DNA from 4 places in the Brevibacillus sp. WF146 genome. Region 3 is predicted to be linked to each of the others. Evidence: riboswitches for the same ligand, from Rfam matches in the RefSeq annotation. Region 3 holds a riboswitch; each other region holds the start of a gene.
The links. A riboswitch is a leader RNA that binds a small molecule or an ion and turns the genes downstream of it on or off. The one in region 3 is predicted to bind cyclic di-GMP.
Positions count from the first base shown of each region.

Region 1: it holds a riboswitch for cyclic di-GMP, as region 3 does, so the genes downstream of both, ggt (gamma-glutamyltransferase) here and A6764_RS03820 (methyl-accepting chemotaxis protein) in region 3, are expected to answer to the same signal.
Region 2: it holds a riboswitch for cyclic di-GMP, as region 3 does, so the genes downstream of both, A6764_RS06170 (methyl-accepting chemotaxis protein) here and A6764_RS03820 (methyl-accepting chemotaxis protein) in region 3, are expected to answer to the same signal.
Region 4: it holds a riboswitch for cyclic di-GMP, as region 3 does, so the genes downstream of both, A6764_RS07540 (acyl-CoA dehydrogenase family protein) here and A6764_RS03820 (methyl-accepting chemotaxis protein) in region 3, are expected to answer to the same signal.

Region 1 is NZ_CP109943.1:423,233-431,284, reverse strand. Features, by position in the region: gene A6764_RS02250 (glutamine--tRNA ligase/YqeY domain fusion protein) at 1-1,283, opposite strand, end outside; gene A6764_RS02245 (SET domain-containing protein) at 1,380-1,979, opposite strand; cyclic di-GMP riboswitch class I at 2,279-2,368, shown strand; gene ggt (gamma-glutamyltransferase) at 2,618-4,240, shown strand; gene A6764_RS02235 (methyl-accepting chemotaxis protein) at 4,336-6,324, shown strand; gene A6764_RS02230 (transposase) at 6,419-6,727, shown strand; gene A6764_RS02225 (IS3 family transposase) at 6,724-7,605, shown strand; gene A6764_RS02220 (glycerophosphodiester phosphodiesterase) at 7,739-8,052, opposite strand, start outside.
Region 2 is NZ_CP109943.1:1,272,198-1,280,249, reverse strand. Features, by position in the region: gene A6764_RS06200 (response regulator transcription factor) at 1-254, opposite strand, end outside; gene A6764_RS06195 (DedA family protein) at 217-876, opposite strand; gene A6764_RS06190 (class I SAM-dependent methyltransferase) at 866-1,489, opposite strand; gene A6764_RS06185 (YqgQ family protein) at 1,674-1,868, opposite strand; gene A6764_RS06180 (hypothetical protein) at 1,865-2,263, opposite strand; gene A6764_RS06175 (MFS transporter) at 2,436-3,605, shown strand; gene A6764_RS06170 (methyl-accepting chemotaxis protein) at 3,753-5,513, opposite strand; cyclic di-GMP riboswitch class I at 5,658-5,745, opposite strand; gene abc-f (ribosomal protection-like ABC-F family protein) at 5,829-7,802, opposite strand.
Region 3 is NZ_CP109943.1:773,269-780,222, forward strand. Features, by position in the region: gene A6764_RS03805 (IS3 family transposase) at 602-1,519, opposite strand; gene A6764_RS03810 (helix-turn-helix domain-containing protein) at 1,423-1,761, opposite strand; gene A6764_RS03815 (hypothetical protein) at 2,502-3,938, shown strand; cyclic di-GMP riboswitch class I at 4,467-4,551, shown strand; gene A6764_RS03820 (methyl-accepting chemotaxis protein) at 4,828-6,357, shown strand; gene A6764_RS03825 (ATP-grasp domain-containing protein) at 6,531-6,954, shown strand, end outside.
Region 4 is NZ_CP109943.1:1,542,530-1,550,581, forward strand. Features, by position in the region: gene A6764_RS07525 (methyl-accepting chemotaxis protein) at 1-720, opposite strand, end outside; gene A6764_RS07530 (MFS transporter) at 761-1,924, opposite strand; gene A6764_RS07535 (citrate synthase/methylcitrate synthase) at 1,951-3,042, opposite strand; gene A6764_RS07540 (acyl-CoA dehydrogenase family protein) at 3,092-4,288, opposite strand; cyclic di-GMP riboswitch class I at 4,458-4,543, opposite strand; gene A6764_RS07545 (hypothetical protein) at 4,889-5,521, shown strand; gene A6764_RS07550 (DUF421 domain-containing protein) at 5,903-6,616, opposite strand; gene A6764_RS07555 (LacI family DNA-binding transcriptional regulator) at 7,008-8,012, shown strand.

The sequences.
Region 1 (8,052 bases), 350 kb from region 3:
TCCTTGATCACGTCGTGGCACTTGATGAAGTAGGCGTGCTTCAGCCGCACTTCGTTGCCCGGGAACAGGCGGAAGTACTTGCTCGGCGGATTTTCCATGAAGTCGTCCTGCTCGATGTAAATCTCGCGGGAAAACGGGATTTGTCTGATGCCCATCGCGGGATTTTCCGGGTTGTTTTCCGCGTCCAGCATCTCCACCTGGCCTTCCGGATAGTTGGTGATGACCACTTTCAGCGGGCGCAGCACGGCCATCGTGCGCGGCGCCTTCAGCTTCAGGTCTTCGCGGATGAAATGCTCGAGCATCTTCGCGTCCACCACGCTGTTGCTGCGGGAGACGCCGATTTCCCGCGCAAACGCCCGGATCGCTTCCGGCGTGTAGCCGCGGCGGCGCAGTCCGGCGATGGTGGGCATCCGCGGGTCGTCCCATCCGTCCACGATTTTTTCGTCCACCAGCATTTTCAGCTTGCGTTTGCTCATCACCGTGTTGGTCATGTTCAAACGGGCAAATTCATACTGGCGCGGCACGTGCTCCATCTCGCACTCGCGAATGACCCAGTCGTAGAGCGGACGATGGTCTTCAAACTCGAGCGAGCAGAGCGAGTGGGTCACGCCTTCGATGGCGTCTTCCAGCGGGTGGGCAAAGTCGTACATCGGGTAGATGCACCACTTGTCTCCCGTGTTGTGATGGGTGGCATGGGCGATCCGGTAGAGCACCGGGTCGCGCAGGTTGATGTTCGGCGAGCTCATGTCGATTTTGGCGCGCAGCACTTTTTCGCCGTCCTTGAACTCGCCGTTGCGCATCCGCTGGAACAGGTCCAGGTTTTCCTCCACCGAACGGTTGCGGTACGGACTCTCCGTGCCCGGCTCCGTCAGCGTCCCCCGCGTTTTGCGGATTTCCTCGGCGGAGAGGTCGTCGACGTACGCCTTGCCTTTTTTGATCAGCAGCACCGCGCGATTGTACATTTCCTCAAAGTAGTCGGAAGCGAAATACAGACCGTCCCACTCAAAACCCAGCCATTTGACGTCTTCCTTGATCGCTTCCACGTACTCGGTGTCTTCTTTCAGCGGATTGGTGTCGTCAAAGCGCAGGTTGGTTCTGCCCTTGAACTCGTCAGCCAGCTCAAAGTTCAGGCAGATGGATTTGGCATGCCCGATATGGAGATACCCGTTCGGTTCCGGAGGGAATCGGGTAACGACTTCTTTCACTCGTCCCGCCTGCAAATCCTCGATGACGATGTTGCGGATAAAGTTGGATGATGCCGACTTGTTTTCCAATTGAATCAACCTTTCACTTCACCTTTACATTCAATAATACTGATTCCTCATCGAGAGTTCAACAAATCGGGCCGTCCCCCGTCCCGCCGCACACCGCCGGGACACTTACCGCTGCAGCAGACGGTCGTAATAAATGTTCACGATGGAATCCAGCGGCTTGCGCTGTTCGACGACGGCCTGAATCTTTGCCAGATGCTGCGGGCGCACCAGATGGGCGAGCGGCTGCGGAACGCGGGCAAACTGGCGGAACGCTTCGCGGGCCAGGTCATCCCAGTACGCGTGATAGCGCAGCAGGTCGTCCGGCATGACCCTGACCCGGTCGGTGCCCGTTTCCGGCAGGCAGTCGAACGGTTCGTCCAGATTGAGCGTTCCGTAGTCGTCGGTAAGCTGTTCGCCGGGCTGAATGTCCCGGGCCGCCAGTTCCAGATCGTAGGCCGTGCCGACGCAGTTGACGTGAAAGCTGTGGTTGACGAAGCGGGCCTTATCCCAGCAGAGAATGTACGCTCCATGCTGATTGCGAAACGAGTATTTCAACACGTCCTGCTTGCGCAGCGGATCAAGCGATTCCACGTAAGACGGGTCCAATACCTGATCGAGATCGTCCAGCACCCAGACGATGGTTCCCTTGGGAATCAGCTTGGTGGCAAAGACTCCGTACCCGATTTCATCATGAATATACCTCAGTTCCGTATCCGGATGCATCATCGTCTCATTTCCCTCCTTGGCGAAGCTGCTCTGTTTTCTACATCATAATCAGTCCGGCCGGCTCGGGTGTGTGCGAAGGTGTGTGCGAAGAAAAAAGATTTGCTGCCTAGGAAGAGGAACCGGACGATGGTCACAAATACAACAGAATTTTTTCATTTTGTTATTAAACATCGGGACGTTTTTACCGATCTAATGAAAGGAGACGTGATTTTACCAAGTCCATTGGACTGCTTGCACCGCGGGATGAAATGAAGATGGTCTCATTTCCCGTTTTCTGAATTCCACAAGACCAGGCATTGATATCGAAACGGCAAACCCGGGGAAACCCGGCGGCGCAAAGCTACAGGGGCTACCTCCGCCGCGTGCGGACACGCCAGCCAGTTACCGAAGTATTGATGTAGGACAGACCGATGATCCTATGTCATCGGTCTTTTTATGGAAACAAGCGGTTGCAGGCCATAGGGGGAGGTGAAGCGCCAGACGTACGGACCATCCATCGCAACTCGCTTCTACAACAAGACAAAGGAGGAACGATTGTGAAAAAGTTCTGGACAAAACTCAGCGCTCTGGGTCTGGCCGGCGTTTTAAGCCTGTCCGCCTTCGCATCGGCGGGAAATGCCGCCAACCGTCCAACCTCCATGTCGCCGAACGGCATGGTTACCTCGCCGCACTACCTGGCTACCGCCGCTGCACTGAAGACGCTGCAGGAGGGCGGAAACGCGGTAGATGCCGCGATCGCGGCGGCTTCCACGCTGACCGTCGTCTATCCCCATTACACCAGCATCGGCGGAGACAACTTCTGGCTGATCTACAACGCAAAAACGAAAGAACTGCGCGCCCTGAACGGCAGCGGCCGTGCCGGGGAGAAAGCGACCATCGAGTTCTACAAGAGCAAAGGGTACGATAAAATCCCGTCCCGCGGTTACCTGGCCGCCAACACCGTCCCCGGAGTCGTTTCCGGCTGGTGGGAAGCGTACAACTACGCCCACAAGGAGATGAGCGGCAGCAAGATCCCGTGGAGCAAACTGCTGGAGCCGGCGATCGAATACGCGGAAAAAGGCTATCCCGTCTCCCCTAACCAGGTGTACTGGACCAAGTACGCGACCGATCCGACCGACAACGAACTGAAAAATCTGCAGCGCTTTGAAGAGTTCCGCAAAATCTACCTGAAGCCCAACGGCGAACCGTACCAGGCCGGCGAAATCATGAAGCAGAAAGACCTGGCGGAAACCTTGAAAGTGATCGCCAAAAAAGGGGCGGACGGATTCTACAAAGGCGAAATCGCCAAGAAAATCGTCGACGACGTGCAGAAAAACGGCGGCTTGCTCACCCTGAAAGACTTTGAAAAACACACCGCCACGTGGGCAAAACCGATTTCCGTCGACTACCGCGGATACAAGGCGTACAACGTGCCGCCCAACTCGCAAGGGATGGCCTCGCTCTCCATTCTCAACATCCTGAACAACTTCGATCTGAAGAGCATGGGCGAAGGCACTCCCGACTACTACCATGTGATTGTGGAAGCGACCAAGCAAGCCTTTGCCGACCGTGACAAATGGCTGACCGACCCCGAGTTTGCCGACATTCCGGTGGATTACTTGCTGTCCAAAGAGCACGGTCAAGAACTGGCCAAGCGGATCGACATGAAAAAGGCAGCCCAAACGGTGGAGCCGCTCGATCCAAAAGGGGACACTGTATGGCTCGGCGTCGTCGACAAGGATGGCAACGCCGTTTCGATGATTCAAAGCCACTACTTCGACTGGGGCTCCGGCATCGTTGCCAAAGGCACCGGCGTACTGCTGCAAAACCGCGGCAGCTACTTCTCCCTGGATCCGAACCACGTCAACCGCTTGGAGCCGGGCAAACGCTCCTTCAACACCATCAATCCGGCGATGCTGTTTAAGGGAGACAAGCCCTACCTCCTCTATGGAACCCAAGGCGGAGAAGGACAGCCTCAGACTCAGGCCGCCCTGGTGACCCGCATCGTCGATTTCGGCTTCAGCGTACAGGACGCGATCGAAGCGCCGAGATGGCTGCACGGACGCAACTGGGGCGCTTCTTCCAACAACCTCAAGGTGGAAAGCCGGATTCCGCAGGACGTTCTGGACGAACTGATCAAACGCGGTCACCCGGTTGAAAAACTGGAAGCCGCCTACACCGATCAAATGGGCCAATCCGGGGCAATTCTGATCGATCCCGTCACCAACGTGAAGTTTGGCGGCGCCGATCCGCGCGGAGAAGGTGCAGCAATCGGATATTGATTCACTCCAGACTGCCGGGAATGTTCCCGGCAGTCTGAATGCTTTCACGCTTCAGACGTTCGAACAGGCCTGATTATAAAAGGAGGAATTCCTTCGTGTTTGTCTTCGGCAAGCTTCGAAACAAACTGATTGTTTGGTTTCTAGTCGTAGCGATCATACCACTCATCGGCACCTCCCTGTACATCACCACCAGCAGCTCAAAAATCATCACGGACAAACAGCGGCAGTCCTACATCGACCTCGCCAAAAGCACCGCCGTCGCGATGGATCAATACCTGGACAGACGGATGACGGAGATTCAGGTGCTGGCCCGTTCATCTGACATTCAATCGACGGACGCTGCCGCGAAAAACCTGTTCATTCGCTCGTTCACCGAGGAAATGAAGATCTTCGACGGCAACACCTTCATCTCTCCGGACGGGAAAGTGTCCGCCGACACGTTTCCGAAAAGCGTCGGCATCGACTTGTCCGAACGGCCGTTTTTCAAGGACGGGATGGCCGGAAAATCCAGCTATTCCGATATCGTGATCGCCAAGACGACCGGCAAGCGATCCATCGTCGTCGCCTCCCCCGTCAAGAGCCAAAGCGGCCAAATTCTTGGCGTCCTGACTGGTCTCGTCAACGTTGACCAGTTTACCGAAACCTTCCTGCAAAATCTCAACCTGGGCAGCGGCGGGTACGCCATTCTCGTGGACAACAAAGGGCTGATTCAAGCCCATCCCAACAAAGAGCTGATCGGCAAAGCGGTGGATGAAGCCGGTCTGCCGCAGGGATTGGCCGAGATCCTCAAGAAAGGCGGCAGCGAGACGGCCTCCTATACCTACAGCTACGCCGGCAGCGAGTACATGGTCGCCTATGCGCCTATTGCGAAAACGAAGTACGGCTTGTTCCTGCATATCCCCGTCCAATCCATTACGTCGGCCGTGACCGCTCTCAACAGCAACATCGCCGTCATTGTGGTCATCGTCAGCGCTCTTGTGATCGCGATCGCATTCGCCGTGTCGCTCCGGATCACGCGGCCGATCAAGGAAGTGGCCACCGTGACCAAACGCATCTCCGATGGAGAACTGACGGTGGAGCCGCTCCGCATCCGCACGCAGGATGAAATCGGCCAACTGTCCCGGGCCGTAAACGCCATGGTGGAAAATCTGCGCACCATTATCCAGCAGGTGAACGCCAGCGCCGAAAATTTGGCTGCGTCCGCGGAAGAGCTGACCGTAAACGCCGAACACACGAGCAAGGCCACCGAGCAGATCGCCACGACCATCCAGGAGGTGGCGTACGGCGCGGAGCGGCAGGTGCAAAGCGTGGAGGAAAGCGTCCGCGCGATCCAGGAGGTGTCCTCCGGGGTTCAGCAAATTGCCGCCAGTGCGGAAAACGCGGCAGATTCCGCCCTCAGGGCTTCGCAAATCGCGATCGACGGCAACCAGACCATCCAAACCGTCGCGCAGCAAATGCAGTCCATCAACGAGACGGTCAACCAGATCGCCCGCATCGTCAAACGTCTGGGTGACAGTTCCCAGGAGATCGGTCAAATCGTCCAGGTGATCACCGACATCGCCGAGCAGACCAACCTGTTGTCGCTCAATGCCGCCATCGAAGCGGCGCGGGCCGGCGAACAGGGACGCGGATTTGCCGTCGTGGCGAACGAAGTCCGCAAACTGGCGGAACAATCGGCCCAGTCCGCCCAGCAGATCGAACAGCTCATTCTGGCCATCCAGCAGGAATCGGACCTGGCCGTTCAATCCATGGAAAAAGGGACAAAAGAAGTGGCGCTCGGGATCGAGGTCGTCAACGAAGCCGGCAAGTCGTTTGAACAGATTCAGGATTCCGTGACCCACACGGCCGACCAGATCCAGAAAGTAAAAGACCACTCCCGCCAGATGACCGCAGGTACGGAACAGGTCGTCCAGTTGGTCACCCAAATCGCCGAAGTGGCGGAAAATTCCGCAGAAGGAACGCAAAGCGTCTCCGCCGCCACCGAGGAGCAGTTGGCCTCCATGGAGGAAGTCACTTCTTCCGCCAGCTCGCTGGCGAGAATCGCCGAAGAGCTGCAGGCCCACGTCAAACGCTTCAAGATATAAGCCAAACGGAAAAAGGCACCCGTGCATGGTATTATCCCCTTTGAGTAGACAGTAAAAAGCAAGTCCCTTACTGTTAACTCGGAGGGGATTTTCTATGGGGAAAATACGCAAGACGTATCCAATTGAAATAAAGAGAAAAGCGGTACATTTATACCTTGATGGCGACAAAAGTTATAAAACCATCGCAAAGGAACTTGGCATCTCAGATAAAAACATTGTGATGAGATGGGTCAAGCATTTTGAGAATGAAGGGATGAAGGGACTCGAAGAAAAACGAGGGAAAGCGGTTGGACCGAGGAAAGGAAGGCCGAGAAAATGTCTTTTCACCCTAGAAGAGGAAAACTTGAGATTGCGAGCTGAGAATGAATATCTAAAAAAGTGGCTCGGACTCGAAAGGCGGTGAAGAAGCAAAAAGAACAATCAAAATCTTACTCCATCATCCATGAAATGATGGGAACATACTCCGTTTCCTTGCTGTGCTCGGTATCCGGTGTATCACGGAGTGGCTTTTACAAGTGGGTAAAACAGCAGCAGAATCCGTCTCGAAAAATGGTGGAAGACGAGAAATTGAAAGAAATGATTAGGGAATGCCATCAAGAAGTAAACGGCATTTACGGGTACCCGCGAGTAACGGTTTGGCTAACTCAAAGATATGGTATACACGTAAATCGTAAGCGTGTGTATCGACTCATGAAGGAAATGGGGATCCAGGCACGTATTCGCAGGAAACGGAAATTCTTTGGCCGCAAAGAGCAAGTTGTCATTTCCGAAAACAAACTGAACCGTGATTTTATCGCTTCCCGTCCTAACGAAAAATGGGTTACAGATATTACCTATCTGATCTTCAATGGACGTCGACTCTATCTCTCCGTCATTTACGACCTTTTCAACAACGAAGTCGTCGCCTACAGGATAAGTAAACGGAATGACATACGGCTTGTCATGGACACGGTAAAGGCAGCCATAAAAAAAGGAGATGTGAGTGGAGTCCTGTTGCATAGCGACCAAGGATTCCAGTACACATCCCGACAATATCATAACCTACTCAAACAATATAACATTACCGCAAGTATGTCCAGAAAGGGAAATTGTCTGGACAACGCTTGTATGGAGAGTTTTTTCAGCCATCTGAAATCAGAATGCATGTATTTGCACAACTTCAAGACGGATGAAGAAGTACATCACGCTGTTGATCGCTATATTCGTTTTTACAATCACAAACGTTTTCAATCCCGGTTACATAACCTGAGCCCGGTACAATACCGAGCTCAGGCATCTTGAACTAGGGCTTGTTTAAAGTCTGTCTACTTGACAGGGGTAATACCATGCAGCGGTGCCTTTTTCTGCTCCCCGGCTGTCCCGACGCAAACCGCAGCCGTGAGGACAATTCCTCACGGCCGCTGTGATTCGATGCTCAGCGAAGGGCCAGCATCCGGTCCGGATGGTTGGTGCAGATTTGCACCTGCGGATGCCACTTCATGATCGTGCGGATCGCCTCCGGGTCGTCCACCGTCCAGGCGATGACGCCAAACCCCTGGTCGATCGCCTCGCGGGCCAACTCCCGGGTGAGAAACGGATAGGACATGGAGAGCATGTCCGCTCCCGCCTGCCGCAGTTGTTCCAGGATCATGACCGGCCGTCCGTATACGATCAGCCCGGTCTTGACCTCGGCGTCCAGCCGCCGCACCTGCCGGATGAGCTCGTGGTCAAACGAGGTGAGGTACACAT
Region 2 (8,052 bases), 500 kb from region 3:
TTGGCGGAGAGCATGATGATCGGCATGTGCTGTTCTTCGCGGATTTTCAGACAGGCCTGAATGCCGTCCAGCCGCGGCATCATGATGTCCAGGACGAGCAGGTGCACCTCGTTTTGCTTCAGGACCTCCAGCGCTTCCAAGCCGTCGGCCGCCTTCAGCACGCGGTACCCCTCGTTTTGCAGGTAAATGGCGATCAGGTTGCGGATCTCCTCGTCGTCATCCACGACCAGTACAGTGATTTCCTCCACTCTCATTTCCTCCCGTGGTTGCTTCTGTTTCGACGGACACGGCCCAGCGCCGCTGCCTGATCAGCCAGTACGCCGCACCGATGCACAAGAGCGCAGCCAAGGTAATCCGGCCGTACGTCTGCACGCCTTGGGCGATCGCGTCCAGGTGGCGACCAAACAGGCGGCCGGCCCAAAAATAGTTGAAGGTCCAGACGAATCCGGTGGGCAGGGTGTACATCGCATAGCGGCGCAGCGGCATGCGCTGGATGCCCACCAGATACGGCACCAGATGGCGCACGACCGGAAAGAAGTAGCTGAGGCAGAGCGCCCAACTGCCGTACCGCTCCATCAGCCGCTCCGCTTTGGCCAGATAGCGCCGGCCATTGCACTTGCGGACGACCCACTGCAGAATCGGCGCACCTACGCGATACCCCAGCACGTACCCGAGCGACAATCCGGAGACGACGCCCAGATAGACGGCTACAAACGCCGGCAGCGGTTCCAGCCACCCTTGGGCGGTCAGGGCCCCAGCCGACATGACGATCATTTCGTCGGGAATCGGCATGCCGACAATGCCCAGCCACAAGGAGAAAAACAGCGCGAGATACCCGTATTGTTCCACCATCTGCGTCAGGAAGTCAGCCGGCATCGTGATTCCCCCGCTTCCTGCAGACGTAGACGAACGCAAACGGAACATTGAGCGGCACAAAGCGGATCTCCACGCGGCCAAACCGCGCCGCCAACTGCTTTCTCATCTGCAGCGAGTATTGGAAACAGACGAACACGCCCCCGGGCTTCAGCGCCGCCTCCACCTGGTCCATGATGGCGTCCCGCAGGTCCTGCGGAAAATTGGCAAACGGCAGCCCGCACACCACCGCGTCCAACTGTCTGATGCCGCATCTCTCCATGATCCGGGTCAGCTCCCGCGCATCCCCGCCGACATGCAGCTCCGGATAGCGCGCGGCCAACTGACGGCGCATCCCGTCGTCCTTCTCCAGAATCAGCGCCGTGCAGCCGGGTTGTTTCAGCTCGCGGATCATCCGGGTAAACACGCCCGTCCCCGCCCCCAACTCCGCCACCGCCGTCGCTGTCGTCCAGTCGATCGGCGCCAGCATCCGCCGGGCAAGCTGGCGGGAGCTGGGCATGATGCTGCCGACCGTCCGGGGCGAGCGCAAAAACTTGCCGGCAAACAGCAGCCCGTCCGCAATCGGCCCCCGTCCCGGCGTCGGCATGCCTATTCGTTCAGACGTGCCTTTCATCATTCCTGTCACTCCCTCTCTTTGTTGTCCCTATCCTATCGCGGAAACCTTAGCAAAAAGAGAGGGAAACGCTTAAGAATTTCTGAAGATTGCCGGGGGATCGGACAGAGAGGCCCTTCCTTCAAGCGTGTGCCCTTTTCCATAAGAAAAAAACAGTCTGCACGAGACTGTTTTCTGAAGGATTCCCCTATGCCTTGCGCCGCTTGCGCAGGGCGGCCAGCGCCTGCACCATCTCTTCCTTGTCGATTACGCCGAGCTGGTACAGTTCACGGATTTCGTCTTCGATCAAAAGGAGGTCGCCCTCCGGATCGCCCGTGTAGATAAACAGACCGTATCGCTGCAAAAACGCGCTCAGGTCAAAGTCGCCCGGCTGTTCCTTCAACGCACTCCCTCCAAATCGGCCGCCATGCGGGAAAGCACGGCATCGTAGTCAAACTCGACGGCAAACCCGGTGATGACGACAATGTTCGCGTGCGGGTACGCTTCCTGCCAGGCGGCCTCCTCATCCGGTTTCAGCCCGACGATGTACAGCGGATCGCGGGACAATTGCTCGTCCTCCGCCAGCAGCCGTAAAAACTGATGGCACTTTTCCTGTTCGGCAGCGGCGTTGAGGACGATGACGCAGCGCTCCACTTCGCCCGTCCGGCGCAGCTCCTGTATCATCTGAAACGTTTTGGCCGTAGGCACGAGCGCGTTCAGCTCGGGAAAGCGGTCTAGCAGCTCGTCAAGCCAGTCGTCTTCTTCCCAGGCCAGGTAGTAGATCATTGCAGTAGACATGATTGACAACCCCTCATGCGCGGATACATCGCGGATTTCAATACGATGTGTGACTTCCTGTTATTATACCACGCCGGCGGGGCGGCGTCCCGGTGAATCGCTTGACTTCGACAAAACCATCCCGTAAGGTGGAAACAGCATGACAAACTGTGTGGAAAGAGGTATGGTTCGCGTGAAAAAGAAGTACCTTGCCCTCCTGTTCCTGGTCGCCTTCCTCACCATGTTGGGCTTTGGCATCATCATACCGATTCTCCCGTATTTCGCCGAAAACGTCGGCGCCTCTTCGCTGCAGATCGGCATTCTGTTTGCCAGCTACAACATCATGCAGCTCCTGTTCGCCCCCATCTGGGGCATGCTGTCCGACCGGATCGGCCGAAAACCGCTGATCGCCTTTGGCTTGTTCGGATTTTCCGTCACCTTTATCCTGTTTGGCCTGGCCGAGAGCTATGCCGCGATGCTGGCTTACCGCATCATCGGCGGGATTGTCTCCGCCGCCGCGATGCCGACGGTCACGGCGATGGTGGCCGACCTGTTTCCGCCCGAAGAACGGGCGAAGGGAATGGGCGTGATCGGCGCCGGAGTCGGCCTCAGCTTCGTGTTTGGTCCCGTCCTCGGCGGCCTGTTGAGCGGGTGGGGCTTTGCCGTTCCGTTTTTCGTCTCGGGCGGCGTGGCGCTGTTGACGTTTCTGATCATTCTGTTTGCGCTGCCGGAAAGCCTGCCGCGAGAGAAGCGGACGGGCAGTTCCCGGGACAAGCGGGGCAATCCGCTGGCCGCCCTGTTTGGACCGCTCTCGCTCCTGTACGGCATCATGTTCATCGTCTCGTTTGCCTTTTCCGGCCTGGAGACGACATTTGCCCTCTACATAAACGATTTGTACGGTTACTCATCGAAAGACCTCGGCTACATGTTTCTCGTCATGGGGATCATCTCCGCCTTCGTCCAAGGGGGACTGATCGGCAAAATGGTGAAGCGGATGGGCGAACCGCTCGTCCTGACCATCGGCCTGATCCTGTACGGCATCGGCTTCTTTGCCATCCCGCTGGCCGCCAATTTTTGGGCGCTGGCGCTCACGCTCTCCCTGTTCGGAGCGGGGCAGGGCATGATCCGCGCCACCGGAACGGCGATGATTACGCAGCGGACCACCCAGGGCCAGGGCGTCACCAGCGGAACGATCAGCTCCATGGACAGCCTGGGACGCATCCTCGGTCCGCTGGCCGGCGGCGCCGTCTACGGATGGTACCAAAGCGGTCCGTTCATCGTCGGAGGCGTATTGATGGTCGTCATGCTGGTCTTGTTCCGCGCCCGCTACCGCCGGCTGCCGGAGCCCAGCGCCCAAGCGTAGGATGCCCACCATCCTTTCGTAATCGAACGCCCGGGGGAAAACGGGGAAGGCCCGGGCTTGACCAGGGCTTCCCCGCTCCATGACAAAAGGGAGTGCATCGATACGGGAATCGTAATCGACACACTCCCTTTCGTTTCAGGAAAAACGCTACACTTTAAACCTGTTTACCGTTTCCATCAAGCCCGTGGCGATTTCACTTAATTGTTGAGCGGTGGACGCCACTTCTTCCGACGATGCGGTCAGTTCTTCGGAAGAGGCTGCGACTTCTTCCGTGGTCGCCGAGTTTTCCTCTGTAACGGCGCTTACCTGCTCCACCCGTTCCATCACGATATCCTTGGACTTCACGATCTCGTCCATGGCCATGTACGTCTTCTTCATCAGAGGGGCGATGTTTTCGACGGAAGCCAGGATATCCGCAAAGGATTTTACCGTGTTTTCCACCGATGTCACCTGCTCCATGACGGAGGCTTCCACGTTCTGGGACGTTTTGATCACTTCATCCGTATCGTTGTGGATCGATTCGACCAACTGGAGAATGGTATTGGTATGCTGCCTGGACTCTTCCGCCAGTTTTCTGACTTCTTCCGCCACCACCGCAAACCCTCTGCCTGCTTCTCCCGCTCTTGCCGCTTCAATGGCCGCATTCAACGCCAGCAGGTTGGTCTGGTCCGATATGCCGGAAATGATATCGGTAATGCCGCTGATCTCCTTGACCGAGTCGGTCAGAATCCCCACTTTCTTGACAACGACTCCAATGGCTTGTTTGATCTCCTCCATGGAGGTGACCAGCTTATCCATTTCTTCTTTTCCGATATGGGCTTTGTTCTCAGCCGTTTCGGTTTCGTCCTTGACGTTTTGCAGTTCCTGATACACATGTTCGATGTTGCTGGTCAACTGCGACAGAGCCCCGACAATCTCGGACAAATCCTGGGCCTGAGTGGCCGCTCCCGCTGCTACGTGCTGCATGGTCGCAGCAAGCTCCTGATAGGATGCCGACATTTCCTCCGAAACAGCCGCCAGGTTTCGGGAATGATCCGTCACTTCATGCGAATTGCTCTTTACCTCTGTCAATGCTTTTTTCATGTTGTCGATGACCACTGACAACGACCTGTTCATCTGGGCAAATTCGTTTTTGCCTTCCGCTTCCAGCGAAACGGTGAAGTCATATGCCGAGAGCCTTGCCAGGACGCTGTTGATCTGAGCCATGGAGCCTTTCATCAGTGTTGTCAGGAGCAGCGTCAGGCCACCAACGATTACGGCGATTCCGACAGCAACTCCAATAAACCGGTTTTTCGCCTGCTGGTATTCCCCGTCGGCTTGATTCACCACTTGTTTCGCCTCATCCGCCTGCAAGGTCACCAGTTTGTTGATATTGGTTTGAACAGTGTCAGCATACTGGGTGAGTTGGGCTCTCTCTTCTTCCGTCGTTGCCACGTTGGACTTCAATCTGCCGATATACGAGTCCACTGCTTCCAGATAACGGGTATAATTTCTGTCGATTTCGTCAATAATGGCCCTCTGTTCCTCGCTCATCTCTTGATTCCGAACTTCTTCGAGGATGCTGCCCGCGCTGGACTTCTGGGTTTCGATCGACTGTACCACATTTTGATCATAGCGACTGGCAAACAACAGTTTTGCGGTTTCAAGCCTGATGCTGTAAAAGTCCGTTTCAAACTGCTTCAGTGCAAGGGATTTGAGCATGTTTTTCTCGTACAGATCGTCCATGTCCTGACTGAACGCTGCCATGTTGTTCAAGGCGGTGAAGGAAAGATATCCGACGGAAACCAATGTGACGACAAATAATGTAAGCAATAATGTGGTGATTTTCACGTTTTTGGCTACGTTCTTGTGTTTTACAACGATTGCATGATGATCTTGCTCATTGTCAACTGCATGTCTTGCTGCCACTTTTGATACCTCCAGGTTTCATGATTACGGTTGCCACTCATCCTTGCCTCTCGTCAATCCCTGCCAAATTCGGGCCCAACCCCCTTTTTCTGCCAAAATAAAAAAAGCCTTCCTGCTAAAAGGGCAAGAAGGCTTAAAAAACAGATTGGCAACCGGCTGCCATAGTAAACGAAGTTACCTTAGGCCCTTAGCTTTGCGTCCCTACTTTTCAATAGGTTTGCCTTTTTTCAAAATATATCAATTGTCAATATAATGGTAACTTATACCGTTGCGTTCCGTCAAGGGGGACACCTTTTCTCCTGCCTGCTCTCCCGGCTAGCTCTCCTGCCGCTCCATCCACTCGCGGTACAGGGCGTCGATCTCCTCCGTCAACCGCTCCAGCTCCTGCTGCCAGCCGATCCGTTTCCGGTAGTCCGTCTCGCCGCCGGACAGCAGGGCCATCACCTCATCCCGCCGGGCTTCCCGCTCGGCGATCGCCCGCTCCAGTTCCGCCAGCTTGTACGGGTTGGGCCGCTTGCGGGAGCTGGCCGCATCCGGGCCGGAACCGGCCGGTTTCATCGTGTGCGGCATCGTTTCGGCATGCGGCCGCTTTTCGCTTTGCAGCGGCTCCCCCGCTTTCCGCGCGTTCTCCGCCGTCCGGCTGCCAGCCCCGCTGTGCCGCTGTCTTCGTTTTTCCCGCGCCTCTTCAAAGGTTCCCTCGTCGTGGACCAGCCGGCCGTTTTCCACCCAGTAGACGCCGTCCACCATCTTTTGCAAAAAGTACCGGTCGTGGGAGACGATGAGCAGCGATCCCTGAAAGCCGGCCAGCGCCTCCTCCAGCGTTTCGCGCGCCTCAATGTCCAGGTGGTTGGTCGGCTCGTCCAGCACCAGCAGGTTGACGTCCTGGTGCATCAACTGCGCCAGCCGCAGGCGCATCCGCTCCCCGCCGCTCAACTGGCCGATCCGCTTGAACACCTGTTCGCCGTAAAACAAAAACGCGGCCAGCCGGTGACGCGCTTCCGCCTCGGAGACGGCCGCCGTCTCCCGAAACACGTCGATCACCCGCCGCTCCTGGTCCCCCTCCAGCGCCCGCTGGGAGAGATAGCCGAGCTTGACACTGCTTCCGATCCGCACCGTTCCCGCGTCGGGCGGAAGCTCGCCCACCATCATCCTGATCCACGTCGACTTGCCACAGCCGTTGGGTCCGAGGATCGCTTTTCGCTCGCCGTACCGCAGCAGGAGGGAGGCGCCGTCAAACAGCCGCTTCCCCCCGAACGACTTGCTCACGCCCTCCGCGACCAGCACCTCTTCGCCGCTCCGCTCCGCCTTGTGAAACGCCAGGCCCATCCGCTCCGCTTCCAGACGGGGCCGTTCGATCCGCTCCAGCCGGTCCAGCGCCTTTTCCATGCTTTTCGCCCGGCGGTGAAACGCCTCGTTGGGCGGATTGGAGCGGTTGCCCCACTCCTTCAGCCGTTTGATCGCTTCCTGCATCTTTTTGATCTTTTTCTGCTGCTCCTGGTACTCGGCAAACTGGCGCAGCAGCCGCTCCTCCCGCTCTTTGACGAAGGTGCTGTAGTTGCCGGTGTAGTGTTCCGCCACGCCTCCGTCGAGGTGGTAGATGGAACTGACCACCGCGTCCAGAAAGCAGCGGTCGTGCGAGATCATCAGCACCGTTCCCGGATAGTCGCGCAAAAACCCCTCCAGCCACTCCATCGCCTCCAGGTCGAGATGGTTGGTCGGCTCATCCAGGAGAAGAACGTCGCTCTGCTGGCAGAGCAGTTTGGCCAGTCCCGTCTTGGTCTGCTCCCCTCCGCTCAACCGCGCAAAGGGCGTGGACAGAAATCCCTCGGAGAGACCCAGGCCGTCCGTCACCTGTGCCATGCGGGCTTCCCACTGATAGCCGTCCAGCCGCTCAAACTCGGACTGCAGCGTCTGGTAGCGCCCGATCAGCCGCTCCAGCTCTCGGTCCGCTTCACCGACGCGGCTCATCTCCCGCTCCAGTGAGCGCATCTCTTCCTGTATCGCCAGGACGTCGCCAAAGGCGCTGGCGATCACGTCCCGCGCCGTCCATTCCGGCGGGTACTGCGGCGTCTGCGGCAGGTAGGCCCAGCGGATGCCCTTCGCCCGGAACACCTCTCCCGCGTCGGGCTGCTCCAGGCCGGCCAGCAGCTTGAACAGCGTGGTTTTGCCCGCGCCGTTCGGTCCGACGATGCCGACCCGCTCGCCCGCCTTGATCTCCAGCGTGACATCCCGCAGAACGGGGTCCGCTCCGTACGACTTTTGCACGTGTTGGGTCGCGATGATGATCATGGAAAAACGCCTCCTTGGGGTTGTGCCACCGCCCTGCCCGACAGACAGGTCCGGCCAAGCGGGCCCGCTCCCGCCCCGGAAACGTTGGAAACGCCTCCTGCTCCGGGCAGCACACTCGCCGGCGGCCTTTTTTGGACGCAAAAAAGCCGCAGGCCTACACCTGCGGCATCGTCGCGCAATCGGACAGTCGATGGGTTATCGATGCATGGTACGCCTTGGTTGATTCCGCTCAATTGTATGACCAAAAAAG
Region 3 (6,954 bases):
GCATACAATATCATTACATTGATCCCATAGCAATTGCTGTGTATCGGATTGATCTAGGGGAAATCCCCGGAAGACCTCCTTGCGAAAGAGGGGGTCTTCTTAACATGTTCTCTGTGGATCGTGGATTTAATTTGCCACGAACTGCCTCCAGTAAAACAACGAAGCATTTGCCAGGAAGAAAGTTGTTTTTTACATATTGTACGCCTCGTTCCACTTTTCCCTTTGTTTCGGGGGTGCGAATTTCACAAACTTTTGGAACAAGACCAATCGCCGCAGCAAAGTCGGCAGAAAGCGGATGTCAGCGAGGGATCATTTCCCATGCGCAGTACGACTGTTTTCATCTGATCGGTCAGCATCACTTTGGGGATACCCCCAACGTATTCAAAGCTTGGAACCTCGAGATTTTCGGGTTCCCTTTTAGGGAATGAATTCACCCCGGGAATGCGGCGAACGTATTTTCACTATCCCATTCCTTAGCATGTGTTTCCCTCCGAAGATTGACTTGGCCTTTAATTATGAAGGGGATATATCGCTAAGGGTGGGTCATTTTTATTCCGGCGTGATCTGACCCCCATTTTGTGGACTGATTGATTTTGACCCATCAGGCACTTTGGAGGAAAAGGTTTCGGAATTCGCTTGGCGACATGCCGTTCAATCGCATTTGTGGCCTTTCGTGGTTATAAAATTCAATATACTTCTTGATTGCTGTTCCCACATCGACGGCTTCATCAAACAAATGCGGGCGCAGTTCTGCTTTCAAGTGGCCGAAAAAGGATTCGATGCAGGCATTATCCAGACAATTCCCTTTTCGAGACATACTCTGAATAATCCCATGCTTTCGCAGCAAGCGGTAATATGCTTTTGTTGTGTAATGCATTCCTTGATCACTGTGAATCAGCAGTTGATGCGTCGAACGGTTTTGGACGGCCTCTTGTACCGTCTCTAGCACAAACTGGACGTCAAGACTGTCACTTAAGCGGTATGAGACCACTTCATTGTTGAAAAGGTCCAAGATGACGGAAAGAAAATATCGTTTTTTTCCAGCTTGCAAATACGTGATGTCAGTAACCCACTTTTGATTGGGATGAGCTGCTTGAAAATGCCGATCCAGAAGATTGGGCGCCAGGGTATGTCTTTTGTATTGAATCCGTGGATAACGTCTACGCCGTATGATCGCCTGCATGTTCATTTGCTTCATCAGCCGATACACACGCTTACGATTGAGATGCAAACCGTATTTTGTGAGCAGTATAGCCTTCATACGACGATAACCATAAATGCCGCCCAGTCTTCGATGCTCAAAGGATATGATTTCACAAACAGCAGCATCTTTTTGCTTTATCCCAGTTTTAAGCCATTTATAATAGCTGCTCCTGGCAATTCCTGCGGCAGCGCACAGCAAAGATACGGGGAATTGGCTGCTTAGTGCTTGAATAACGGCGTATTTTCCGTGTCTGGAGCATCTCTCCTTTCGGTTTTCAATAACTTTTTTAAAAATGCATTTTGAGCTCGTAGCCACTTGTTTTCCTGTTCCAAAGTGAGATTAGAAGGGATTTTTGACAAAGCCTTTTTAAGCCCCTGTCCTCTCCGGTCTTTCAATCCTTCTACTCCATGGATTTTGTATGCATGTACCCAATTTTTCACGTTAGAGTGAGTTTTAAAGCCAAACCGTTTGGCTGCCTCTCGATAGGACAAACCTTCTTCCAATATAGATTTTACAACTTCCAGCTTACATTCAATCGTATGATTTTCATAAGTCATTATCGCTCACTCCCCTTTAAGTCGAAATTCGACCAAATGGGTCAATTTCCTCTGTCTACCATTTGGGGAGCAGTTCAGCGAACCTGGGTCAATTATATCCCGGCGGTGACACTAGAATCAATTCTAGAGGTTCACCATCTAATCTTTGTTCAATAATCCATTCTTTCAATTTGAAAATTTCTCATGTTCTTTCAATCTAATAATTCAAATTATAAAGAATTTGTTTTGTATTGTGTAATAAGATACACATTGGAATTGTTGGGTTCAATATTCTTATACTCACCCCCCAATGATCAATCATCTTTATACCGAATAACATAAATAATTAAAATTTGTCTAATTTTCATCCTTAAATTCTTAACCATGAGGTGAAAGTTATCCAACTATCGTTCATGAAGTCTAGTCTCCCGACCGGTAGCGAGGAGTGAAGCTACTCGGAAATTCTTCCTTATTGAAGATACTGAAAGAGGGGCGTCGGAGGAATTGTAAGGATTTCGATTATATCCCCGGCTCTTCTTATAGCTACCTAAGGAGGGGAGTTTTAAAACTAGCCAACATTCAGGATCCAATGTGTGAGAAAATACGCTGTTTAAATGAGTCAAGCAGTAAAGCATACAAGCGATGACCTATCTTTGATATTTTGAAGTGCATAATATTTGATGTTACTAATAAAATTAGTTATTATTTACTATAGAGTAGTCTATAAGTTGCGAATAGAGAGAGTTTTTTTGGGAGGAAGTATGTTTAAAAAAATTTCTGAGTTACCCACTAGATATGAACCCCTTATAACAACTTTTGGTGAAACGGCGAAGACAACTTTCGTTAGACAAGATCATGACTTAGAGGTGATAAAAAAATTAGCATCTAGAATTGAAAGTTCAAAGCAAAGTAAGTTAATGTTTGTGCTTGCACCAAGTGGTACAGGCAAAACAACATTCATACATAGTTTAGAAGTATTCCTCGCTGATAAGATTTCAAGTGTTAAACGCTTACCGCCTGATTCAGAACTTCCAGTGGACAAAATCCCGGATTATTTAATGAAGATAAAGCGAGATAATTCAATAAAAGTTATAAACTTTGATGGAAGAGAAGCCCCTTTTTTCAATCAGGATCAGTATCAGACCTTTCTTGGTAGACTCAACTCAATTATTCGTACAAGAAATGATCTATTGTTATTGTGGCCTGTTAATGATGAGAATTTTGCAAAAAAACTAGTAGACATTATGTACGTTGTTGGTGGGAAAAGTCCCTTTGGTTCGGAGCCTATTTATAATTTAAAAGGACTTGATCAGAGAGAATATGTAGGTGTTCTTGATCGAATAATGCAGATTGGTAATTGGAAATTGGAAGATGCAGCAATTTCGCGAGAAGAAGTGGAGGAAATAGCGAATAATTCAATTAGGGTGGGCGACTTCTTAGACGATGTGCAAGCTTTAATTACCGAGAGATTTGATACAAGCGATTTAGGCGTACAATTCCCGGAAGTTGTGTTTGTATTATCATCAGGTATAACGAATATTCGGGAAATCTGTAGAAATGTCCGCAGAGCAGATAGTTATTATCTTGAAGCTTCTCGTTTGTTAATGTATACAAAACGTTCAAATGTTGCTGAATGGTGGCAGGAAAGAAATAAAAACCTTCGTACAGCTTTACCATTTGTTATCTCTCTTTTCAATGCACAGTTGTTATCTCTTTCTGGGAGTTCTGTTGTTCATGCAATGCTTAATTATGGACCACTTGATATAAAAGCTCAGATTACAGGTGTACAGGCCAATATTGGAAACGCAAAGAGGGTTATAACATCGTCTGAACTATACAAGTATTCAATTCTGTCTGAAGTTGACAATCGAGAGTACGGATCGTCTGTTAAACAAGAAACTGTTGATGCCTATAGCTTCATACAATCTCTATCGAAGACAAGACACAAAGAAATAAATAGTGCAGTCATGCAATTGTTAATTGAGGCTAATGGTGGATTCTCAAATGTACAATATGAAGTACCTCAAGGAAAAGGGCTTATTGTGGATGCTGTATGTCTCAGAAAGGAAGATGGTAAGAAAATAAACCTTGAATTCCACCATAAAAGTGCCAAGGAAACAAAAAATAATGAAATTGCAATTTATATACTCGAAAAACTTAAAGAATACTCTATTAACTATGGATTAGCCAAACCTTAGGATACTATTAAGGCTACAAATGAACAAAATCAAGTTAGGTGGCAGTTTGGTATAAGTTCCTAAAAAGATTTACTACTCAAACTTTTATAGATCGAATGAGCGTAGAGAAATTCATTGTATCACCGTTTTTCAACTCGGGGTGATTTCTCCGTCTCTACGAGGCTTAAAGTCATCCGATAAGAGGAACTTTTGTTGCAAATAGGTTATATTAGAAAATATATTTAGAAAATATATAATGAGCAATGTCGCCTGCAGGGCGGCTTTTTTATTTTTTCCAGACCAGCAAAAAATCCCACCATGTCACGAAATCCCAACAGTACTCCCGCCCACCGCCCAAAGCCCCTCCATCCCATCACTCCCCTATGAGAAAACTCCCATGCCATCTGAAAAGACTAGGCATGTACATAGTCCGATAAACTTTCTCCGGATAGGAAATATTAACCAGTAACATTTTCGTTATATCATAAAAAGCGACAAAAAATCACAAGATATTACAGAATTCATCAAGACATACTAAATTTCAACAAGGTTCGTTAATGGCAAACTTATCGAAAGATAAGGACGCAAAGCCACGGGTCTAAGGTTGTCAAACTATGATCGCCGGGTTGCCGAAACCGATGTTCTCTATTTCCGGAATAGAGGCTATTCGGGTGACCGAATAGTCTTTTTTGTGAACATGTACCTTCCCCGATTACGCCAGTGCAACAGAGCGAGACTTCGAGCAAGGGGAAAATGTTTCCGCGGCTCTGGTATCGCCTGCCGCTCATCGGTAACCGGGTTTTGCCAGTCCAACCTTTCGAATGGGCGGAAGGGGGTTACAGTTGTGCTCTAGGATGAAAACCTGCTTTTTCATTCCACTCCAAAACAAGAAACGATCGGAGGTAGAAACATGAACGCGACAAGCAAAAAATGGCGCGGCTTCCAATGGTGCGGTTTGCAGATGCGCAGTTTGAAAGCCCGCATCCTCAGCTTATTTGTGATCATTCTCATCCTGCAATTGGGACTTTCCTCATTTGCCATCAGTTATTCCAAACAAAACATTCAGCAGGAGGAGATCAGCAAAACGAGCAGCCTCCTGCAGTCCAAGATTCAACTGATCGGAGAAGAGTTCGACAAAATCGGGTTGGTCAGCAAGCTGGCCAATTCTTCCTACGAGAAAAAGCTGGAGGAACTGCGCGGATATCCCGATGATCTGGTCAACCAGTTGTTTGAGAGCAAGTATCGGATGAGCAACGGTTTGTACTCGTTGGACGAATTTGTCGCCAAAACAAAGGCGAACATCGGGAATGCGCGTATTGAAAAAGGACCGCTGACCGTAGAGCAAAAACGGCAGATCTTGGCGTCCGAGAGCTTTGACGGTCTGTTTGCGACGATTAAGAAGACGATTCCTGAATCGCAATGGTACTATTTTACATCCGTCAACAAGTTCCAAAAAATTTATCCGTTCGTAGAGAACAAGGAAGGCACCTATACAACCGCCAAATCCATGGCCAATGAATTTTTCCAAATTGCCGTTCCCGAAAACAACCCCAACCGGGAGATTAAATGGACGAAGCCTTACAAGGACGATCTGGGAACGGGAATGATGGTGACGGCCTCCATCCCGATTTATGCACAAGACAAGTTCCAGGGCGTCTTCTCCATCGACATTTCCTTGACGGGTGTGGCGGAAATCGCCAATTCGCTGTCGCTGGCCGACGGCACGCACGCCATGGTTGTCGATCCCCATCAAAACATCTTGACGGGCGCCGCCAAAAAGGTGGAGAAAAACCAACAGAACACGCTGAAGGCGTGGATGGTGAAGGTGTTAAACGAACAGAAAGCCAGCGATCTGTATACCGATCAAAACGAACTCGTGTTTGCCAATAAGATTGAGGCGACAGGGTGGTATTTGTTCCTGTGGGTTCCCGTCAGCAGCATTGAAAAACTGTCCGATCAGCAGGTGATGCTGGTCAGCCTGATCATCTTCATGTTCATCGTGGGGATTGTGATCGTTTTCGCGTACATATCCAAACGCCTGAACGTGCTGGCGGACGTACGCGACAGTTTGGTTGCCATCGCCCCGGGCGGCGGGGATCTGACGGGACGCATTCAGGTATCCGGTTCCGAACACATGAAAGAGATCAAAACGTCGATTGAAAGTTCCACGGAGCAGATCAAGACGTTCGAGGCGAATATGGACGCGCAGGCTGACGGAACAGACGCTTCGTCCCAAAATCTGGGTCAGGTAACCGAAAGCATCGCGGAAGTGACGGCGGCTCTGGTGACGATCAGCAACAACATTCAAAATCAAACCGAGCTCCAGTCTGAAATGAGACAGATTGCCGGTCAGATGAAAGCGACCTCCGAACAGCTCAATGAGCTGGTCAAAAAGTTTGTGGTGCGCGGCGATGCCGGTAAAGAGGAACAATCGGCATGATGATGGTGTTTGGATAAACCGTACGTATCTCTGCTCTTGTCCCAGACTCTTGCGAATTTGGGCGTTCCGGCGGTGAAGTGCGGGGATATCCGCATTCCGCTGGACAAAACGCTGGAGATACGGCAGTTGGACGAGGTTGCGGATCGTGTACGCGATCAGGACCTTGCTCTTCTGTGCAATTCCGAGTATGCGGTGGCGTCCGTGTATCCGCTTCTGAAGGGAACGCCGCTCATGGAACAGGCGGAGCTGTTCAAAAACAAGATCAAGTTTCGCGAGACCTTGCGAAAGCTGTATCCGACTTCTTTTTCCGCGAGTGTTCCTATGAGGAGATTTTCCGCCTGCCTGTGGAGACACTCCCGTTTCCCCTGGTGGTCAAGCCGACGAAAGGCTTTCGCAGCGTCGGCGTTTACCTGGTGGAAAAACCGGACGAATGGCCGGCGATGTGCAAGCAGCTGCAGGCGGACATGAGAGCGGCCAAGGAGATTTACCCCGAGTCGGTCGTGAGCGCCAGCAGCTTCATCCTGGAAGCGTGGATCCAGGGAGACGAATACGCGGTCGATGCGTTTTACGATGCGGAGGGGGAACCTGTCGTCCTGA
Region 4 (8,052 bases), 770 kb from region 3:
TGGCGTACCGATCTTGTTCGTAGGGTGCAGCAAAAATTGTTTGTTCTTCGTGTAAATGACGATGTAACCCTTCTGCCCGATATGGACATCTTTCACAAGGTTACGAAGCTCCTCCAGATTGATGTTAAAGCCGACGACAGCCGACTGCCCGGGTACCGCTTTGGCTGCCGTGATCACCAACTCGCCGCCGCTTATCGGGTCGGCATAAGGATCGGTCAGAATGACCGTATCTTTATTCGCCGCCTCTTTATACCAGGGCATTTCCCTGGCGTTAAAGTTGGCGGGGATTTTGGCATCCTTCGAGCCGTGGATGTACGTCCCGTTGTCCATAGCGATGAAAGGCATGCTCGCGCCGGGATGATCGTTCAGAAATTGCTGTAAAATTGCCTGCAAATTCTGGTTCGCATTTTGCTTCATGCTGTCAGCGATTTGCTTGGATAGCGAGTCGAGTTCCTTCTGTCTCGCATCCATCCAATTGTTGATGTATCGGTTGGTTAAAGACACGTTTTCCGTAGCGCTGTCCATCAGCAGCTTCTCGATTTGCGATTGCGATTTGTCGTAGCTCAGCCATCCGATGACAATCCCCGGAATCAACAAGATGAGGAAGGAGAACAGAAACAGTTTGCCGCGTACGCTGGCGAACGAGGACAGGATGCTTTTCCATTTCCAAGATTTGAAGGAGGATGGCTTGGGGTTCCTTTCTACTTTTTTACGTATCATCGATGCATACACTCTCCAATTGTAATCTTTAACTAATAACTCAAGTTTGCGTTGTGTTTGCGGGATGGGTTATCTTCTTTTTTCCTGCCAGGAAATAATTGCTGAGCAGGGCAAGTACAATGATGCATGTCGTAGTCGCGACCAAACCGTCCCATGCGTAACGTGACCATAATAATCCCGGGATGTAAGCGCCGAGACTTCCGCCGACATAGAAGAAGAACAGATACAGGGAAGAAGCGGCGCCCCTGGACCCATTCGCGACATCGGTCACGTAGGCTGTCGTAGCGGACTGGGACGCGAAATTTCCAAACGCGAGAATAGACGCGCCGGCCAGCAGAGCAGGTAACGACGGATGAAGCGTAAGCAGGATGCCTGACGCCCCGATCAGATGCCCGAAGGCCATGGTCGCTCTCCGGCCGATGCGGTCGGAGAAGTACCCCGCCAGCGGAGCGGAAAAGATGCCGAACAGGTAAGTAAAATAAAGCAACGAAATTTGTGTTGCATTGAGATGAAACGAAGCGCCGGAAGCATAGAAGGGCAGATACGTGAAAAAGCCGATAAAAGCGAAAAACTGCGAAAAGCCGATCAAAAAAGTGCCGATCAGCGCCGGATTGCGGAAATGCGCCAGAAACCCGCCGATTGCCCTGTTGGTTTGATTCTGGGAGGCGGGCAAATACCGCCATACGAGAACGGTGACCAATAGGGAAAAGAACCCGGTAGCGATAAAGACGGCATGCCACGAGAACGCTTCGGCGATCGGTCCGGCAATGACACGGCCGACCAACCCGCCGGCTACGGTGGCGCTGACGTAGGCGCCGAGCGCACGGCCGCGCCGGTCGGCCGGAAATTCTTCGGACACGTAGGCGACCAGCACGGCAGTCACTCCGGGGATGCACATGCCGTGCACGACCCGCCAGACCAAAATCCAGGTGAAGGAGTCCGTTATGGCCAGCATGGCGCTCGGAACAATCAGCAGCAGGCAAAAAATCCCGATCGCTTTCTTGCGGTCCCACCGATCAAACAGCGGCGCCAGCGCGAGCGATGAAACCGCGAGCGCGATGATCGTCAGGGAGATCGTCAAGCTGGCTGTTGCGATCGAGATGCCGTACTTATCGGACAGCCACGGCAGCAGCGGCTGAGGCGCGTACAACAAGATGAACACGTTCATGGTGGCCAAAAACATAATGATTTGTCGGCGTGCCATTGATCGGCCTCCTTTTCCCCAAAACGTTATTCAGAAGGCAATCGTCCGATGTAAGCGGAATCCGGATACACCAAACGGCCTTGGGAGGCTTCAATGATATGCGCGCACCAGCCTACCGACCGCGTTAAAGCAAAGGTCGGCGTGAACAGCTCCGGTTCGAAGCCGATCGCATTCATGACGGCAGCCGCATAATACTCCACATTGGTGTACAGCTTTTGGTGAGGTTTATATACGGCCAGCAGATCCTGGGCTGTTTGCTCCACGTGCACGGCCAGATCGAGCCAGGCATCACTGCCTGACAATTCGGTGGCGATGAGCCTTAAAGCTTCGGATCGTGGGTCTTTCGTTTTGTACACGCGGTGTCCGAAGCCCGGCAATCTTCCTCCGCTTTCCAAGCGCCGCTTGATCCACGGCTCAGCGTTATCTTTCGTGCCGATGTCTTTCAGCATGTCCAGCACCAAGGAAGGGGCTCCGCCATGAAGCGGTCCTTTCAAAGCGCCGATGGCTCCGGTGATCGCGGAAACGAGATCCGAACGGGTCGAGGCGATCACGCGGGCGGTAAAGGTGGAGCTGTTCATCCCGTGATCCATCAGCAGGTTCAAATAAGCTTCCAGCGCCTGAACATGGACGGGGGACGGCTCCGTACCCCTCAGCATGTATAAATAGTTAGCGGTATGCCCGAGGTCGGGCCGGGGAGCAACAGGCTCCAGGCCCTTGAGCCGACGGTAGCAATAAGCGATGATCACGGGCAGCTTTATGATGACGGAGGTGGCTTGCTGCAAAGTAGGCGGATATTCCGGGCTATCGATGCTCAGCGCGGAGACAGCGGTACGCAGCATGCTCATCAAGTCGTGCGTTTCGGAAAGGGCGTCGATGACGTTTCGGACGGAAGCGGGGAGCTCCCGTGCGGACGCCCACTTTTCCAGCGTGTCCTTGCGCTCGTCTACGTCCGGCATATTTCCGTGCAGGAGAAGATATGCGACCTCCTCGAAGCTTTTATCGCGGGCCAGATCCCTGGCGTGAAATCCCCGGTACACCAGGTTCCCCTTCTCTGCGTCGACAAGGCTGACCGCGGTTTTGGCGACAACGACATTCTCAAGTCCTTCATTCACAGTCATGGTTCGCTCTCCTGTCTATATCGATGTCCGTTTTATATGGTAAGGCAGGTTATGGCACCATATTGAGGACGCGCAGTGGTTGTTCTTCCCGAGCGCGCCCCAGCATCGCATCGTAGATTTCCCTGCCCATCAAATCCCGGCCAATTAACGATTTCAGCACGTCCGTGCTGCCGTCGGCTATCATCAGGCCGCGCACGTCGCGCAGTTTCTGCTCAAGGCCGTATTCCTTGACGTAGCCCCGGGCGCCATGGATCTGCAGCATGTCGTCGATCGCCTTGTAGGCCGTGGTCGTCGAATACCATTTGGCCATCGAGGCTTCCATTGTATTGGAATGACCGCGGTCCAAAACGTCCAGCGCCTTCAGGCTGAGCAGACTTGCCGTTTCCAGAAGGGTCGCGTGCTCGGCGATTTTGTGCATGACGGACTGAAACCGGCCGATCGGACCGCCGAAGGCCATCCGTTCTTTGGCATACTGCACGCCTTGCTCCAGTGCCTTTCTGGCCGCTCCGACGCAGATGATTCCCATCAGTACCCGCCAATAGCCGAAGTGTTGGTTGAATATCCGGAAGCCTTCCCCTTCCAGACCCAATCGGTTCTCCGCCGGAATCACGACATCGTGAAGCCGGAAGCCGCCATAGGACCAACCTTTCATTCCCATCGGCTCCAGGGCGTATTTCTCGATATTGGGATCGTTCATATCGACAAGGAAGGCGGTCAAGCCTTTCGTTCCGGAACCGTGCTTCGTTTGAGCGAAGACGACGAATACGCCGGCCTCCTCCACACGGCTTACCCATTCCTTGCAGCCCGACAATATGTAATTCGATCCATCTTTGCGAGCGAACGTTTCGATAGCGGCCAGGTCGGAACCGCAGTTCGGTTCCGTCAAACCGACGCCCACCAGTAAATCTCCTTTTATGAGTGAAGGCAAATACCTGCTTTTTTGCTCATGAGTTCCGAATTTGGCGATCATGTTGCCGTGTCCGGCGCCGATGACTTCGCGGGTGTTGACTCCGAATTTGCCGCATTCCTCGTAAAGAAGTCCCATTGTAACGGCGCTCAAACCTTCGCCTCCGTATTCCTTCGGAACATCCAGGCCAATTAGTCCCTGTTTGCCGGACGCTTGGCGAATCTGCCAAGGCAGCTGCTCGCTCTCGCTTTTTAAAGCATTTTCTACATCCAAGTCGATCATGAATTGTCTGACCTTTTCAATCCACATCATTTGGTCTTTTGTCCACTCAAAATTCATAGTACTCCCTCCGATTTTCTGTGTTTTTTAATGTGGAATAAACTGTACGCCAAATGAGTTTGACTTATTTGATTTCGATGAACCTCCTACATTTCACATTTTGAAAATAAAAAAGCCCCCTTTTGCAAAAAAGGGCAGCCGAAAATAGAGCATGTGATATAGAACTAATTCCGGCAGCCCGGCGATCATGGTCGTTATGACTTTAGACCCGTAGCTTTGCGTCCTAACCTTTCGGTTAGTTTGCCCTTAACGTAAATTTTTCCTTTTTGCTAGTTCGATTGTAACGCATTTTCAAAAATTATCATAGACCATTTGCATAAATTTTTATTAACTTATCGTTGGTTTTGAAAGAAGGACAAACGATGTATCACTTCCATTGTCCTAACTTCAGCGGTGAAATCTCAGCAACAAATTATACTCATTTTCAATAAAGGTGGGCATTTTAATTTTTAGACAACATGTTCCGCAAACTTTCTTCAGTAACGATTGCATTAGAGCTGCTGCTTGGAGCCACAGTCAGTTATCAACCCCAAGAAGCAGTCACTTATGACAGTCAAATAGCTAAATTTAGGCCTGGAGTAGGCGGAAGGAGACTCAACCATGGAGATTATCGACTTCTCATCAGAAAAGAACAAGCATGCGATCAAAAAGGGAGTCTTGCGCAGGCTGCCGGATTGTTACGAGTACTGTTTTCTTCCAGACTACGAAATGAAATATGACTCATTTCAAAGCCAGAGCATTCAAATGCTGGAATTCTTCTTCACGTTGTTGGAGCTGAAAAACAAAACATTGTTCGTCTCGGTGCAGTTTCCCTTGTATTATGATACGGACCGGATCCGGGAATTCCTGGAGTACTATACGTTCAGTTACGATGAGAAAGATGAAAAGGGCTATTATGTGAAAAATGCGCTGGAGATCGTTGAAGGTAAGCTATTCAAGGGAAAACCATTGGTCATTGGCCGGCGTGGAAGGAAGAAACTCTATTATGATGTGTCTGCCTTTCTCGAAGTGACGGCGCACTATAACCAATACCACCAGATCGTCCATACGGGACAGGCTGAAATCTTTCCAATGGACAGTTTATTGTCGCCGACTACATGGACGACTACTGTGGTACCATCGGATTTTACAGGAAAACCGATCCCGTCATTCCGGTCAGCTATTACCTGGACAGTGACGCTCCTGTCTACATCCAGCTCGATGAAGGGGCGGACGGCAGTAAAATGTGCGTAGTGGAGCAAAAATATAATCTTGATTCCCTGATCAAAAAGGAAAGAAATCGAATAAGACAGGCCGGAGAAGATGAGGATTCGGATGTTTGTGACAAGGATGACATATTGGATAGAGAGTATCCGATTCCGGAACAATAAAAAATAGGAAAGCGGACTTGCTACCAATCTCTTTACACAGGGTTACGACCAGTCGATACCACTGTGTAAAGGAGTTGATATGGCACGCAATCCACAAACGGGTCGAAGGGAAATGTTGTTTTACCTGCCTGACCCGGAAGCGGGGGCGAATGGTTCCGGCCAGCCGGCCCAACAAGGTTGGCGCAGACATCCGTGACCGTATGCCGGTGATCTTGAGGCAGGAGGCCTATCGCTTGGCAGATTCTTATTCCTGATCGATCGGTTGGCTAATGTGATCTTCGAATGGATCAATATATAAAGATCCATTCGAACTTTTTACGGCATAATTAATCTTCTCGATGGAGAGCCCTCGCTTTCTCACTTGCGATAGGAGCCATTCTTTTGTAATCCCGTTATCTTTCAAGTTGTCCTCAATGATTTGGCCGTCCATGATCAGTTCAATTGGGAAATATTGCCTTATGTTGGGTTTCAGTTTTAAGTCTTTTCGTGTTACCGGTAGGTATTTCGGTTTTCGAAGTACGGAAATTTTTCCATTCAGTTCAAGTACGGCATATTGAACTTCTTCAAGGTTGAAAATATTTTTTTCCCGTAATTCCTGATTTAGCGTATCTAATGTCAGTTTCAATTTTCGCATGTTATTCTCCAAGATTTTTCCGTCTTGGATGAGAACCGTTGGCTGACCTGAAAACCATTTACGGAGCGTTCGGTTTTTCAGTGCTAGATACATGAGGAAATACGCTATGCCGCTGAAAGTGAGCAATGCGGTGATCAACTCCCAGACACTCGTTTGCTTGTTAAATGTCAAATTGGCTGTTATCGCGCCCAATGTAATCGTAGCTACAAAATCGTGATACGTCAGTTGGGCAACCGTCGGTTTTCCAAGCGTACGAGCAATGACCATTATAATAGCAAATGCAAGAACAGATCGAAGAACGATGTCAAAGATATGTGAGTCCATTTCACACCGCCATCATTCGTTATTGTAAACCATTACTATTTTTATCCGTATTTTTTTGTTTTCAATCGAAGAGAAGCATGTCGATTTACGAATGGATGGAGTGGATTCCCAGGATTCCCCCCATCCTTCGTCAAGGGATTCAGGGATTCGACAAGAGCCGGAGCGAATCCGTTACCAGGGTTCTATGCGTATGTGGGTAGTCCATCTGCGCATGGCGGAAACTGTGGCAAAAATCCCGCCGATGACCGTCGCCATTGCCCGAAAATTGGGATCATTCCCTCAAAATCCAATTGCGAAACAAAAAGGGACCCTGTAAACTGAAGACAGAAAGGAGAGCAAGCGCTTTCCCTATTTCCGAATCGAAAAAGAATGATACGAAAGTGGATGAGAAATGAAGACAACCATTTATGACGTTGCGGAGAAAGCGGGCGTGTCCATATCCACGGTTTCCCGCGTGATCAATAATACCGGCCGGATCAGCGCGAAGACGAAGAAACGGGTCCTGGAAGTGATTGAGCAGTTGGGCTACCAGCCCAGCGTGGTCGCATCCGCGTTGACGGGAAAGCGTACGCGTACGATCGGACTCATCATCCCGGACGTTGCCAATCCCTTTTTTGCCGCGGTCGCGCGGAGGGTGGAGGACCGGGGAAGGGAACTGGGCTTTAACCTGTTGATGTGCAACACGGACAACAACCCGGAAACGGAAGACATGTACCTGTCCTTGTTGAAGCAGAAAAGCGTCGACGGCATCATCATCGGCACCACCACGAGAAATCATCGCGTCTTGAAGGAACTGTTGCAGGAGAATCTGCCGGTGGCGCTGATTGCGCAGGACATCCCGGAATTGACGATCGACGTGGTATCTGTCGACGATTATCTGGGGGGGTATCAGGCTGCCTCCCACCTGGTTTCGCTGGGGCACAAACGGATTGCCATCTTGCTGGGAAACATGAATCGAACGAGTGATAAATATCGACTGCAGGCGTTTCGGCAGGTGCTGGAGGACAACGGCTTGGAGCTGGAGGAAGACCTGGTGATCCGGACGGATTATTCGCTGGAGGACGGGAAGCGGGCAGCGCGGGAACTGCTGACGTCACCCAAACGGCCGACAGCGATTTTTGCTTGTTTTGACTTCCTGGCCATTGGCGTCTACCAGGCAGCCAAGGAACTGGGGCTGCACATCCCTGACGATGTGTCTGTTGTCGGATTCGACAACACGATATTGGCGTCCATCGTAGATCCGCCGCTGACGACCATCGCCCAGCCGATTGACGAGATGGGACGTCAGGTGATGGATTTGCTGGTACGTGAAATCGAGGGGGAAAAAAAGACGAAGCAGCGTGTCATTTTACCGCCCGAGCTGATCATTCGCCAGTCCACGAAGGCCATACCGTAGACGGGCCGGCAGTTTTCCGAAAGCATCACGATCCTGACGG